4 regions of the Macrococcus sp. CoH-51_TC_04 genome follow, and region 2 is predicted to be linked to each of the others. Evidence: riboswitches for the same ligand, from Rfam matches in the RefSeq annotation. Region 2 holds a riboswitch; each other region holds the start of a gene.
The links. A riboswitch is a leader RNA that binds a small molecule or an ion and turns the genes downstream of it on or off. The one in region 2 is predicted to bind S-adenosylmethionine.
Positions count from the first base shown of each region.

Region 1: it holds a riboswitch for S-adenosylmethionine, as region 2 does, so the genes downstream of both, ACZ2V4_RS07820 (MetQ/NlpA family ABC transporter substrate-binding protein) here and ACZ2V4_RS07060 (hypothetical protein) in region 2, are expected to answer to the same signal.
Region 3: it holds a riboswitch for S-adenosylmethionine, as region 2 does, so the genes downstream of both, ACZ2V4_RS10765 (amino acid permease) here and ACZ2V4_RS07060 (hypothetical protein) in region 2, are expected to answer to the same signal.
Region 4: it holds a riboswitch for S-adenosylmethionine, as region 2 does, so the genes downstream of both, metK (methionine adenosyltransferase) here and ACZ2V4_RS07060 (hypothetical protein) in region 2, are expected to answer to the same signal.

Region 1 is NZ_JBVGOY010000007.1:51,645-55,194, forward strand. It holds gene ACZ2V4_RS07815 (lactate/malate family dehydrogenase) at 1-808, opposite strand, end outside; gene ACZ2V4_RS07820 (MetQ/NlpA family ABC transporter substrate-binding protein) at 809-1,627, opposite strand; SAM riboswitch class I at 1,713-1,815, opposite strand; gene ACZ2V4_RS07825 (hypothetical protein) at 1,898-2,395, opposite strand; gene ACZ2V4_RS07830 (helix-turn-helix transcriptional regulator) at 2,388-2,597, opposite strand; gene ACZ2V4_RS07835 (MutS-related protein) at 2,688-3,550, opposite strand, start outside.
Region 2 is NZ_JBVGOY010000006.1:51,931-55,480, reverse strand. It holds gene ACZ2V4_RS07070 (YeiH family protein) at 48-1,007, opposite strand; gene ACZ2V4_RS07065 (thermonuclease family protein) at 1,146-1,763, shown strand; SAM riboswitch class I at 1,806-1,905, shown strand; gene ACZ2V4_RS07060 (hypothetical protein) at 1,974-2,240, shown strand; gene ACZ2V4_RS07055 (LysM peptidoglycan-binding domain-containing protein) at 2,279-3,313, opposite strand.
Region 3 is NZ_JBVGOY010000014.1:20,602-24,151, forward strand. It holds gene uhpT (hexose-6-phosphate:phosphate antiporter UhpT) at 1-684, opposite strand, end outside; gene manA (mannose-6-phosphate isomerase, class I) at 866-1,804, shown strand; SAM riboswitch class I at 1,872-1,970, shown strand; gene ACZ2V4_RS10765 (amino acid permease) at 2,024-3,364, shown strand; gene mmuM (homocysteine S-methyltransferase) at 3,348-3,550, shown strand, end outside.
Region 4 is NZ_JBVGOY010000009.1:23,328-26,877, forward strand. It holds gene metK (methionine adenosyltransferase) at 1-1,170, opposite strand, end outside; SAM riboswitch class I at 1,263-1,373, opposite strand; gene pckA (phosphoenolpyruvate carboxykinase (ATP)) at 1,561-3,153, shown strand; gene ACZ2V4_RS08780 (alpha/beta hydrolase family protein) at 3,204-3,550, opposite strand, start outside.

The DNA of each region.
Region 1 (3,550 bases), on a different contig from region 2:
CTTCCTTTCCCACAAGTACTGGTAAGCTATATGCTATATCCTCATTTCTCGTTGATAATGGGAAAATTGAACGCTCATTGAGCACAAGCGATTTGATAAGCAATACAGTGATTTTTGATATCGCTGCATTGGTCCAGCCTTTTTGATGGAATACATCAAATGACACGCTATCAATCGCCTCAGTTATCTCCTTTTTATCTATCTTATGGTAACCACTAAGCTGTTCATATTCCTCTAACGCTATACCATGAATACGCGTTTTACTCCAGAGCGGTACAGCATGTGCTCCATGCTCTCCTATCACAAACCCTTCAACACTTTTAGGGTCAATGTTGTAATGATTTGCAATTAAAGTTTTAAAACGTGAAGTTTCTAATAACGTACCAGTACCTATCACTTTACTCTCCGGATAATACTTTGAAGCGATGTACGTCATCGCATCGACAGGATTGGAAATAATAACAAGCAAGGCATCGGTCGTTACTTCACCGATACGTGTAGTGATTTCTTTAATAATCACTGTATTCGCCTTTGCTAGCGCAGTGCGATCTGGAATTGATGTATCTGTCTTTGTACTGGCCGCTATAACGATAACATCCGCATCCTTTAAATCCTTATATGTTCCCGCATAAATATTGATATGATTCGTGACACCAATACCTTGACTGTGCAAATGATCCATTGCCTCTCCAGTCGCAACATTTTCGTCACTATCAATCAAGACAATCTCGTTAAATACGTTCAAATACTGTACGTCAGTCAGCACTTGACTGCCCACACGTCCAACACCAATGATTCCTAGCTTCATCTACTTCCCTCCATATGGAATGACGTCTTTGTTGAATTCCTTATTAATATAATCTTTCATATCTTGAGACTGAAGTACTTCAATCAAATCCTGAAACTTCTTGTCATTCTTATGGCCTTTTTTAACAGCAAGAATATTTGCAAATGGTGAAGATTCATCCTCTAACGCGATGGCATCTTTATGCGGTGTAATCCCATTATCAATTGCGTAGTTAGAATTCATAATTACTGCAGCCCCTTCACCATTACGATACGTCTTCGGTAAGAATTCTGCGCTTTGTTTGTTATTAAACTTTAGATTCTTTTTATTTTCAACGATATCAGTAAAGTATGCATCTTCAATCTTTACGCCTTTTTTCAGCTTAATCACACCTTTATTGACAAAGAATGATAAGAAACGCCCTTCTTCAGCCGGATTACTTGATACGAAGATTTCAGAGCCAGATGGAATTTCATCTAAGTTCTTATACTTCTTACTATAAACCCCCATAGGCGTAGTGAACACTTTCCCTACTTCTTCAATATCATAATGATGCGTCTTTTTCTCAGCTTTCAAGTATGGCACATGCTGGAATAAGTTAGCATCAACATCGCCTTCTTGCAGTAACTTATTCGGTACTTTATAGTCATTGACAATCTTAACTTCTACGTCATATCCTTTTTTCTTCATCGCAACCGCTGCATGTTTAACAACTTCTCCATGCGGTGCAGGGGAAGCTGCAACAACAATCTTCTTATCCTCTTCTTTTTCAGTTGAGCTACAGCCTGCTAAAGATGCAGATAATATGACTGCACTAATTAAACCTAATACTTTTCTCATGCATAGTTTCCTCCTAATTTTTTAACTCAAATAAAAAATCCCGTGGACAAGAACAAGTCCACAGGATAAATCGCTGTATAGTCTCGTCTCATCTTTACAACTTACGTTGCAGGAATTGGCACAGTGTTCATTAAGAATCTGCTGCCGAGGTTTCATAGGGCCTGTCCCTCCACCTCTCTGGATAAGAGTTAAAATATTTTGTTTTATTTATTGATTACTATCATAATTAAACATCTTAATGATGTCAATGAATATTTTGAAAATTCTATTTTAATCCTTTAATAACTTTCTATTTCTAACATAATACGTTAAACACATAATTACAGACATAAACAGCAATATACCTAGTACAATGGGTTTGGTCACAAAATTATCTGGAACTAAAAATATAACAGCTGTAAATAACGGTAACAGTATGCTCAACCAAGTATAAGAACGTTTCATCGATTCATATGTCACAAAACTCATTCCTTCATCGTGATCATTAATCTCAGGAACTAAATTAATTTTTCTAAACTTTTTCTTTGCCCATACGAGAAATATTGTACTTACAGCCATCAATATCATATTAATTATCACTGTCGCAATGATAAAGTACAAAAACATATCACCATACTTGTATGGGTTGATATGAACAGAAAACAATACATCACCTTCATTAATCGTATAACGCATAACCATACTCAGTGGGATAATCAGTAATCCAATACACACAATACAGACTAGATTAAATAACGGATAAATTCTTTTAAATTGTTGTTCATTCATCTTCAATATCCTCCAATTCAAAAAGATCTTCAACTTTACATTGAAATACATGACAAATCTTTAACACTAACGTGATAGACGGTGAAATCGTACCTTTTTCGATAAAACCAATCGTCTGTCTTGTTACACCAACTCTTTTCGCTAACTCACTTTGATTTATATTAAATTTAGCGCGGTACTCCTTTAAATGAGACTTTAGCATGTTGTTCACCTCACCACTAATGTACATTATACTTAACATTATGTAAAGTATTTTTAACATATATAATAAAAAGCACCGCTTATCCGGTGCTTAAGTCCCTACATTCAGTTGTTCTAATTGTTTAAGCTGCGTTTTTGCCTGGTTATATATACTTTCTGGATAATTGTGAATACGCATAAGTTCTATTGCATTCGAAGTCGTTGTAACACCTTTTCTGATTGTATAGTCAAATGTTATATCATTATCTTCAGTCAGTGTTTCTTTAAAGTAATAAAAATCAAAGTGTGTCAGTATCTCAGTTAATTCAATATCATGTGTCGCTGCAAATAATAAACTGTTTTGATGTAAATTCAAATAGTCTAGTATTGCAGTTGCTGAAGCAATGCGTTCTTTCGTATTCGTTCCGCGCAATATTTCATCAATGAATATATACGTCGGTAATGTCAATTTAAGCACTTCTAAGAGGCGCTTTACTGATTTAATTTCTGCGATAAAGTAACTATCACCTTTCGCTAAACTATCTTCTAAATTCATTGAAGTGGCTATGATTCCTGGTTGATACACAAATCTTTCACTTGTCGATGTATTCAGACCTTGAGCCATTACTAAATTTATCGCCATCGTTTTCATAAACGTAGATTTCCCCGAGGCATTAGATCCTGTTAACAGTACAGAATGCTTATACTTAAAATCATTCGCTACAGCACGATCAAGTAACGGGTGATACACTTCCTCCGCTTCAAGCACTTTTTCTTCAGCCGCTTCAGGAATAGCGTAATATGGTAATGTTGTTCGCCATAAAGCAGTACTATAACTTGCATCTGCTTGTCCTACTACTTTGAAATATGAAGCGAAATCTTCTTGATGCTTATGAAGTATCGCAAGCGCGCGATGATACAAATGATAATCAATTAAAAACATCTGCTTAATCGCATTAATCATTGTAAGCGCAA
Region 2 (3,550 bases):
AACGCAAGTAACACTGAAAATGACAGTTTCTTTTTCATTATACTCACCTACCATATATGTAATACTTGCTGCATGACTAAACTCATTACGATTACAACCATCCATGTGATTGCACCTAACGCTAGCGGTTTGATACCAACTTTGAAAAACTTGCCTATATCTACCGTCATACCTATTCCAGCTAAAGCTGTACTCATTAAGAATGTAGATAAAGTCTTAATATATGATGTGATATATTCCGGTATCGGAATAATACTTGCAACGATACTCGCTATGAAAAAATACAATATAAACCAAGGGAAGACCTTTTTTAAATTTACAGAAGATTGACCTGCCTGCAATAATGCGAATATTAAACAAATCGGTACTATCATAAGTGCACGTACAAGTTTGACGACCGTTGCTGTATCTCCAGCATCCTCACTAAATGCATAACCTGCTGCAACTACACTACTCGTATCGTTTATCGCTGTACCGGCAAAATATCCAAAGCCTGTATCACTAAATTGTAACCAGTGACCGACTGTCGGAAAGACAAATACTGCAATAATGTTAAATAGGAAAATTGTAGCAATAGAAAATGCAATCTCTTCATCTTTCGCTTTAATTATTGGACTTACTGCTGCAATTGCTGATCCCCCACAAATTGCTGTGCCTACGCCAATTAAAGTACTTAAACGCTGATTAACACCAAATAACTTGCCCACTAAAACACCCACACTTAAAGCGGCAGCGATGCTCGTGATGATGAGTGGAAAGGATGATGCACCTAGACTCAATGCTGCTTTAAAACTAAGCGTAAATCCCATCAGAATAATGCCGTATTGAAGTAACTTCTTACCACTATACTTAATACCTTCTTCATAAGGTGCTGTATTTATTAAATTGCCTATGATTATACCAATAATAATACTGAAGATCATACTACCAACTAACGGGAAAATATAACCCAAGTATGTGGCAATCAGTGCGACCAATAGACACAAAAACACTCCTTTAACCTTCATCACATCGCCTCCACTTTCTAGTTGAGTCTATTATATCTAACATGTGATGATATCTAAAGCACGAATTCATTATACCTATTGATTACGAACGTATGTTTGTTTATAATTAAAGGATATTGCTAAAAACGAGGTTTTAAATTGAATTTATTATTATTGTTTCTCACATTAAACTTTTCATCCTTTCAAAGTGATATGCCAAAGGTACCGGCGACCTTCGATCGTGCTATTGATGGAGACACAGTTTCATTGAAAATTAATAACCGCAAAAAGACAGTCCGTCTATTACTCATTGATACGCCTGAGTCAAAAAAACCAAATACACCCGTTCAGCCATATGCTCTTGAAGCGGCACGTTATACAGAATCACTTGTAAAGACTTGCGATCTTAGTGTCCAATACGACACAAAAGGGAAGAAAGATCGATACGGGAGAGAGTTAGTCTATCTTTACTGTGGTAATACAATGATTAATGAACAGCTGGTCAGACAAGGATACGCTCGAGTCGGCTATGTGTATCAACAGAAAGATTATTTAAATCGAATGCTGGCGGCAGAACGAAAGGCCAAAGCTGAAAGTTTAAAAATATGGTCTCTTAAAGGATATGTGAACGTTGACGGAGAAGGTTTTAATTCTACTAAAGAAGAAAGACAGCAAGAGACAGATATTATGCTGAAGATTAGAGAATCACTGCATCGCATACTAGATGCAGCGATAGATGGATTAATCAAAGGAATAAAGTCCGCCTTCACATCATAAGAAAATATGTTATAATGGAATAGAAAATAATTAAATAACGCATTCTTATAAAGAGAGATTGAGGGACAGGCCCAATGATATCTCAGCAACCGGTTCGCAAGAACACGGTGCTAATTCCTGCGGAGTAATCCGACTATAAGAACCTTACAACGCTTCTTATAGGAGGCGTTGTTTTTTTATCTTCAATACAATAAAAAGGGAGCGTTAATCATGAGAAATTTAGAAGATTATAGAGCATTAAAGCAGGAACTCACAAAATGGAACAGCATTACACCAACTAGTTATGCAGCGAGCATTGCACGAACAAACAAAATAAAAGAACTGAAACGCCAACTCGGTAATGATCAGTATGATGAGGCAGATGCACGTAACGATGAATTTCTATTACGCCATGAAATCAAATCGTTACATATCGAACTCGCACGAATCGAAAAACAACTCATCGATAAGTATCAAGCACTTCACAGTATTTCCTAAGCAGAATAAAATAAGAGATAGCAGACGCTATCTCTTTTTTAATGTATAAATACATATCTTGATACTTGCCATTGATTAAGCGTACGGTAACCAATCACCCCTACACCCGTTGCATAGTTCATCTCTGAAACAAGAATCGTGCCATCTGCGTTTACTCTTTCAACAAAAGCAACATGTCCATAATATCCATCAGACGTTTGTGCAATCGCACCATAGGCCGGCGTTTTATTTACAGTATAACCGTCTTTAATCGCACCATTTGCCCAATTACGTGCATGCCACCAATAAGTAGAAATTCCTTTTCCCATGGATGCTCGTTTATTAAACACGTACCATGTACATTGTCCGTTATCATATAAATTAGAATGTGCAAATACCGGTGTAACGAAATTGGTAACTGTAGTTGAAACAGGCGCATGTGATGCTACCGGACGCACAGTAGGTGTGCTTTGTACTCCATTACCTTTAACAACTAATCTCTGATTCGGAAATATTAAATCTGATGTCAGACCATTCAATGATTTAAGTTGTGCAACGGTGATGCCATAACGATTAGCAATTAAAGATAAATACTCACCAGGCTTCACAACATGGGATGTTGCATTACTTGTCACTGCAATTGGCCTTGTTGTGGATACTGCCGTTGTCGTTGTAGTTCCAGATACTTTAAGTCTTTGCCCAGGAAAAATTAAGTATCCTGTTAAATTATTCAGACGCATAAGTTCATTTACAGATGTATTGTAACGATACGCTATCAAAGATAAGCTATCTCCAGATACTACAGTATGTATCTTCCCACCACTCTGTACTGCAGGACGATTCACTGTTTGTACAGTAGTTGGTCTTGTATTGCTTACAGATCTTGATACTTGTAATGATTGATTCGGAAAAATCAAATTTGAAGACAAGTTGTTCAGTGTCTTAAGTTGAGCAACTGATGTGTTATATTGATTGGCAATAGACCATAGTGATTCCCCAGCTTTGACTCTGTGTTCCGCTGCGTCTGCTTGGTAAGAATAAGCTGATGCGGCGGCTGTAGCTGTTATAGCAGCGAAAGTTAATTTCTTCTTCATACAAGTCCTCCGTATAATAATTGTTAAAAAATAAGATATTTATATTATTACACAAAATATATATGCATAATATTACAGTTTCCTTTCAATTTTAAAGTTTTCTCCAAAAACGAACTATTTTAGCACATATACCTATTAAAACATTTAGCTTTGAAAAACGTTGATATATCAATAATTAGATCGATTCATTAAAATAAAGCCATTATAACATTTCGACATTTTTTAAGTATCTCAATA
Region 3 (3,550 bases), on a different contig from region 2:
GAAGATATCTTCACAGCGATTCCATCCTAACTCTTCAGGATCATCCTTACCGATGAAGAGTGTGACGATACCGATGATTAAAGCGATGATACTAGGGAAGATGAACATCCCGATAACATTACCGTGGAAGAACATGTTCGCACCCCATAATGCAAGACCCCCTGCAATGGCACCACCAATATTATGTGAAGCATTCCAGAAACCGAGATAACGCCCACGCTTTGTTCTTGGTGCCCATCTAGAAATTGTAGAATAACTTGCCGGACCACCGACAGATTGGAACATACCGTTTAATCCCCATAACACAATCAAGAAACCAATCGCTGAACCGAAGTAACTCAGCGTGAAGCCCATAATCAGTACAATGATAGACGACATAATCAATAAGAACGAAATAATACGTTTCGTATTTCTACCATCGATCATATAACCGATTAATGATTTACCAAGGCCATAAGTGATACTGAATGCAAGACCGATGTAACCGAGCTGTAAAGTTGTGATACCAAGCTCTTCTTTTAACATAGGTTGTGCAGCTTTGAAGTTGTTTCGGATTAAATACATTGACATGTAAGCAAAGAATACAACGAAGAAAGCCTTTAAAAATTGTTTACGCCATTCTTTTCTCTGAACAGGAATAGGGATTCCTTTATTAGGAATCTTCTGGATATCAAAAAAGTTCATAAATACGCGCCTCCTTTTATTTGTCTTCAGTGTAATCAATTATGAAAACGTTTAATATACGATAAAATATTATTTTGTCTGAAGGAGTGAACGAAATGAGCCTTCGATGACATAAAATCCTGTAAATATAAAGGATGCCCTCCCTATAATGAAGTTAAATTTATAGGAGAGGTTGAGAGTAATGACATTAATGATACAACCAGTATTCAAAGAACGCATCTGGGGTGGCAGACATTTGAAGGAATTCGGATATGAGATTCCGAATGATAAAACAGGGGAGTGCTGGGGTATTTCAGCACATGAGAATGGTCCGAATATGATTGTGAACGGAGAACATGAAGGCAAGACATTAAAAGAGTTGTGGGAAGAAAACACAGGACTATTTGGCGTTCAAACGACAGATAAGTTCCCACTCCTTACAAAGATTCTTGATGCGAATGATGAATTATCTGTGCAGGTCCATCCAGATGATGCATATGCACAAGTACATGAGAACGGAGAACTCGGTAAGACAGAATGCTGGTATATCATCGACTGCGATGAAGACGCTGAAATCATCTACGGGCATAATGCGAAAGACAAAGCCGAGCTGGAGAACATGATACATGAGGGCAAATGGAATCAACTTTTTAATTCCATTAAAGTCAAACCAGGGGACTTCTTCTATGTACCTAGTGGAACAGTTCATGCAATCGGTAAAGGCATCCGTATATTAGAGACACAGCAGAATTCGGATACAACATACCGCATCTATGATTATGACCGTACGGATAAGGACGGTCATAAACGCGAGCTGCATATTGAGCAAAGTATTGATGTAATTTCTTTTAATGAAGATAATTCAGGCACAGAAGCGGAAGTTACTGAAGTACAGGGAAATGTCATTAGAACATATATCTCTAACAGTTTCTTTACAGTGAAACAGCTACTGATAGAAGACCATTATGAATATAGGAAACACCAAGACTATACATTGATGAGCGTGCTATCAGGTGAAGGAACGCTAACTGCTGACGGACAAGTCTATACAATCAGAAAAGGCGATCATTTTATTCTGACGACTGAAGATAAGGAAATTAAGCTCCAAGGTAAACTCGATATTATTGAGAGTTATGTATAGTATTTAGGCGTATAAATAATGCGTTGACCTTTTGAAAACACTAATGTATGATTAATATCAACTAAATAACTTATACAGAGAGATGGAGGGAATTGGCCCTGTGAAATCTCAGCAACCGGCGTTTGCACGGTGCTAAATCCAACAGGTGATTCCTGAAATATGAGTGTAGACTTTATACCCTTCTTTTTCAGAAGGGTATTTTTTTATGGAGGGATAGATATGTCAAATGGTTTCAGAAGAGGAATGGAAGCACGTCATGTGATGATGCTGAGTTTCGGAGGTGTGATCGGCACAGGGTTATTCTTAAGTACGGGGTACACATTACAGCAGGCAGGGCCTATCGGAACAGTGGTGAGCTACGTCATTGGTGCACTGCTTGTTTATATTGTGATGAAATGCATGGGTGCTCTAGCAGTAGCACACCCCGATGTTGGAGGATTTCATACGTATGCGAATATTTATATTCATCAGTCGATAGGGCATGTCGTTGCCTGGAGCTACTGGCTATGCTGGACGATTGCTCTGGGATCCGAAATAACTGCGGGTGGTATCTTATTTCAGAAATGGTTTCCGGATTTTCCGGTATGGTTGTTCAGTCTGGTATTCATCCTCGTGATTGTCGGGATAAACTTTACGACAAGTAAGATGTATGGTGAAACAGAGTTCTGGCTATCACTGATTAAAGTAATTGCCATCATTGCATTTATTATTATTGGCTTATTAATATTATTCAATGTCGTACCGTCTGACTTAAAGCCGGTCACTTCAAGTGAGAAGCTATTTGATGTACCGAATGGATTATTCGGCATCTTTATTACAATGCTTGCGGTAAACTATGCGTTCAGTGGGACGGAGCTCATTGCGATAGCAGCGGGAGAGACGAAGCATCCTGAGAACGTAATACCGAAAACCATTCGCTCGACAGTATGGAGACTCGGGTTACTATTTATCGGGACCATCGTGATCATGGTCTTACTCTTACCAACGGATCAAGCGAGCTTACTCGAAAGTCCATTTGTTTCGATATTGGATAGCGTCGGAATTCCTTATGCCGGAGATATTATGAACTTCGTTATATTGACGGCATTGCTGTCAGCAGCAAATTCAGGACTTTATGCATCCAGCAGAATGTTATGGAGCCTATCAGAGCAAGATAATGTATTACCAATCGCAAGAAAGCTGAATAAGAACGGTATGCCGGTTAACGCGACAATCATTAGTTTAGCTGGAGCATTACTCAGCCTGTTATCAAGTGTGATTGCACCGACGATTGTCTATTTAGTACTGGTCTCTGTTGCAGGATTTGCCGTAGTCGTTGTATGGATGAGCATCTGTGTGGCGAGGTTCAATCAATTAAGAAGAGAAGGTGTTACACAACGTACAGCATATATCCTACCGGTAGCAGGATTTGCATTATGTCTTATTTCTACAATCGGCGTACTCTTTGACCCGAACCAAAGACTTGCGACACTGATTGGATTACCATTCTGTATTATCGTCGGACTAATTCATTATTTCCTGAAGAAGAAAGGAGCACATATTCATGCAGCTACGAGATAAGTTACAGCAAGACATCGTAATATTAGACGGAGGCTTTGGAACGACTGTAGAACAATTCGGATACGATGTGAAACACGAACTATGGTCATCGAACTTAATTCAGTCCAATCCGGAAGCGGTGTATAAAGTCCATAAAGCATTCGTGGATAGCGGTGCAGAGATTATACTGACCAATACGTACCAGGC
Region 4 (3,550 bases), on a different contig from region 2:
TGTATCGACGCGATCTGTCGCTTCCCACGGTAAGTCAACATCAGTACGACCGAAGTGACCATACGCTGCTGTCTGTTTGTAGATTGGACGACGTAAGTCTAACATCTGGATAATTCCTGCTGGACGTAAATCAAATGTTTTACGTACCGCTTCAACAAGCTGCTGCTCCGTGTAGTCTGAAGTACCATAAGTTTCAACAGAGATAGATACAGGCTGTGCTACACCGATAGCGTAAGCTAACTGTACTTCACACTTATCCGCAAGACCTGCTGCTACGATATTCTTCGCAACGTAACGTGCTGCATATGCACCACTACGGTCTACTTTAGTAGCATCCTTACCACTGAATGCACCGCCACCGTGACGTGCATAACCACCGTACGTATCTACAATAATCTTACGACCTGTAAGACCCGCATCCCCTTGAGGACCACCGATTACGAAACGACCCGTTGGATTAATGAAGTATTTTGTTTCATCGTCAATTAAATCCGCTGGAACAACCGGCTTGATCACGTGTTCTTTAATATCTTCCTGAATTTGTTCAAGTTCAATCTTCTCATGGTGTTGAGATGAGATAACGATCGTATCGATACGTTTCGGTTTCCCTGCTTCATCATACTCAACAGTAACTTGTGTCTTACCGTCTGGACGTAGATAATCTAACGTACCGTCTTTGCGTACTTCTGTTAAACGACGTGCAAGTTCATGTGATAAAGAAATTGGTAATGGCATTAAGCTTTCTGTTTCGTTACAAGCAAATCCGAACATTAAACCTTGGTCACCTGCACCGATTGACTCAATATCAGAATCCGTTAATGAATCACGATCTTCTAACGCTTTATCCACACCTTGAGCGATATCTGGTGACTGCTCATCGATTGCCGTCAGCACTGCCATCGTCTGGAAGTCATAACCAAACTTTGCACGTGTATAACCGATTTCTTTAACTGTTTCACGCACGACTTTAGGAATATCAACATACGTTGACGTTGTGATTTCACCTGCGATTAACGCCATACCTGTTGTTACAGATGTTTCACAAGCAACACGTGCTTTAGGATCTCCTTTTAGGATTTCGTCTAAGATAGCATCACTAATCTGGTCAGCAATCTTATCCGGATGTCCTTCTGTTACTGATTCTGATGTAAATAATTTACGGTCTGTCATATATATTACACTCCTTGAATTTAATTACGGGACTATAAAAAAAATAGCCTTCTCTCCTAGTAAGAGAGAAGGCACAATAAACGACCATTCTACTCTTATCGTTCAGAAATTAATCTGCAAACGGTTTGGCACCTTACTTAACACATTGTTAAGGGTTGCTGGGCTTCAAAGGGTCCATGTCCCTCCACCACTCTGGATAAGAGAATCCGCAAGTTAGATATTACTAAACTTTATGTTCACTGTCAACAATACCGCATATATCAGAAATTTTCTGAATAATTTCGAATATAAAGATTATACATAATTTATATGAAACCTTCAAATTGATATGTTATACTATTTCATGAAACTGCTTACAAAAGCAGAACAATAACTTTTTGGAGGCTGACCATGGGGGAAAATACTCAAGTAATTGAGCAACTGAGCAAATTAAACACTGGAAATCTAGAACGTCAATTATCAAGAACACAATTGATTACGGAAATTCTATTCAACGGTGAAGGTGTGTTAACAGAATCCGGTGCGGTACGTAGCGAAACCGGTAAATATACTGGACGCTCACCGAAAGATAAGTTCATCGTGCGTGAAGCTGAAACTGAAGATAACATCGACTGGGGTACAATCAACCAGCCTATCGAAGAAGAAGTATTCTTAAACTTACTGGATAAAGTGACAGACTACTTAAGCAAAAAAGAAAAGATCTATGAATTCCAAGGCTATGCAGGTGCTGATAAATCATCCCAACTACAACTACGCGTTGTGAACGAACTTGCTTGGCATAACCTATTTGCACGTACAATGTTTATTCGTCCTGAAACAACGGAAGAAGGACTAAACATTACACCTGACTTCACAATTATTTCTGCACCACACTTTAAGGCTGATCCATCAGTTGATGGAACGAAATCTGAAACATTCATCATTACAAGTTTCCGTCATAAGATCATCTTAATTGGTGGTACAGAATACGCCGGCGAAATGAAAAAAGGTATCTTCGGTGTGATGAACTACTTATTACCAACACAAGGCATTATGAGCATGCACTGTTCAGCAAACGTCGGTGAGAATAAGGACGTTGCGTTATTCTTTGGATTATCTGGTACTGGTAAGACGACACTATCTGCAGATCCACAGCGTAAACTTATCGGTGATGATGAGCACGGATGGAATGACAACGGTGTGTTTAATATCGAAGGCGGTTGCTATGCGAAGACGATCGACTTATCTCGTGAGAAAGAACCTCAGATCTACGACGCAATTCGTTACGGTGCCATCCTCGAGAACGTTAAGGTCGATGAAAAAGGTGTGCCGGACTACACGGATAAATCTTTAACTGAAAATACTCGCGCAGCTTATCCAATCGATAATATCGATAATATCGTTCTACCATCAATTGCAGGACACGCGAATACAATCATCTTCTTAACTGCTGATGCGTTCGGTGTGTTACCTCCAATCTCTAAATTAACGAAAGAACAAGCGATGTATCACTTCTTAAGTGGATTTACATCTAAATTAGCAGGAACTGAACGTGGCGTAACAAGCCCACAACCGGTATTCTCTACATGCTTCGGCTCACCGTTCTTACCGTTACATGCGACAGTATATGCGAACATGTTAGGGGATCTAATCGATAAACATGATGCAGCAGTTTATCTTGTGAATACAGGATGGACTGGCGGAGAGTATGGTGTCGGTAGCCGCATGAACTTAACGCATACACGTTCTATGATTCGACGTGCGATTAGCGGCGAACTGAAGACAGTTGAGTATCATCAGGATGAAATCTTCGGACTTAATATTCCGAAGCATGTACCAGGTGTACCGGCAGAGATTCTGTATCCCCGTCATGCATGGGTATCCAAAGATGCTTATGATGAGAAAGCAAAAGACTTGGCATTACGCTTCCAGGAGAACTTTAAGAAGTTTGGTGAGAAGTCCGCTGAAATCGAAACTAAAGGTGGATTTAATTTTAGAGGATAGCACAAAAAAACGTCGCTTTTTTTAAAGTGGCGTTTTTTTCATCTACTATATTATGATTTTATTTCCCTTTCCACTTCTTCCATCCACTTTTCAATTTCCTGTAATACATAGCGTTCATTGTCTGGACGCATCACATGCTGCTCCCCTTCAATAAATAACACTTTATGCTTAATTCCGAGCTGTTTTAATTTATCGATCAGCATATATGCATGCTCTATACTGACAAGTTTGTCTTCTGTACCATGTACAATCATGATTGGCGGGCTATCTTTCGTTACGAGATTAATCCCTTCTCGTCGGTCATACGCCGCTTTGTTACTGATTGGTCCGACGAGGCGTTTCAGCATACTGCGAAGATCTTGTCGTTCATCATACATATAGTAGATACTCGACACTC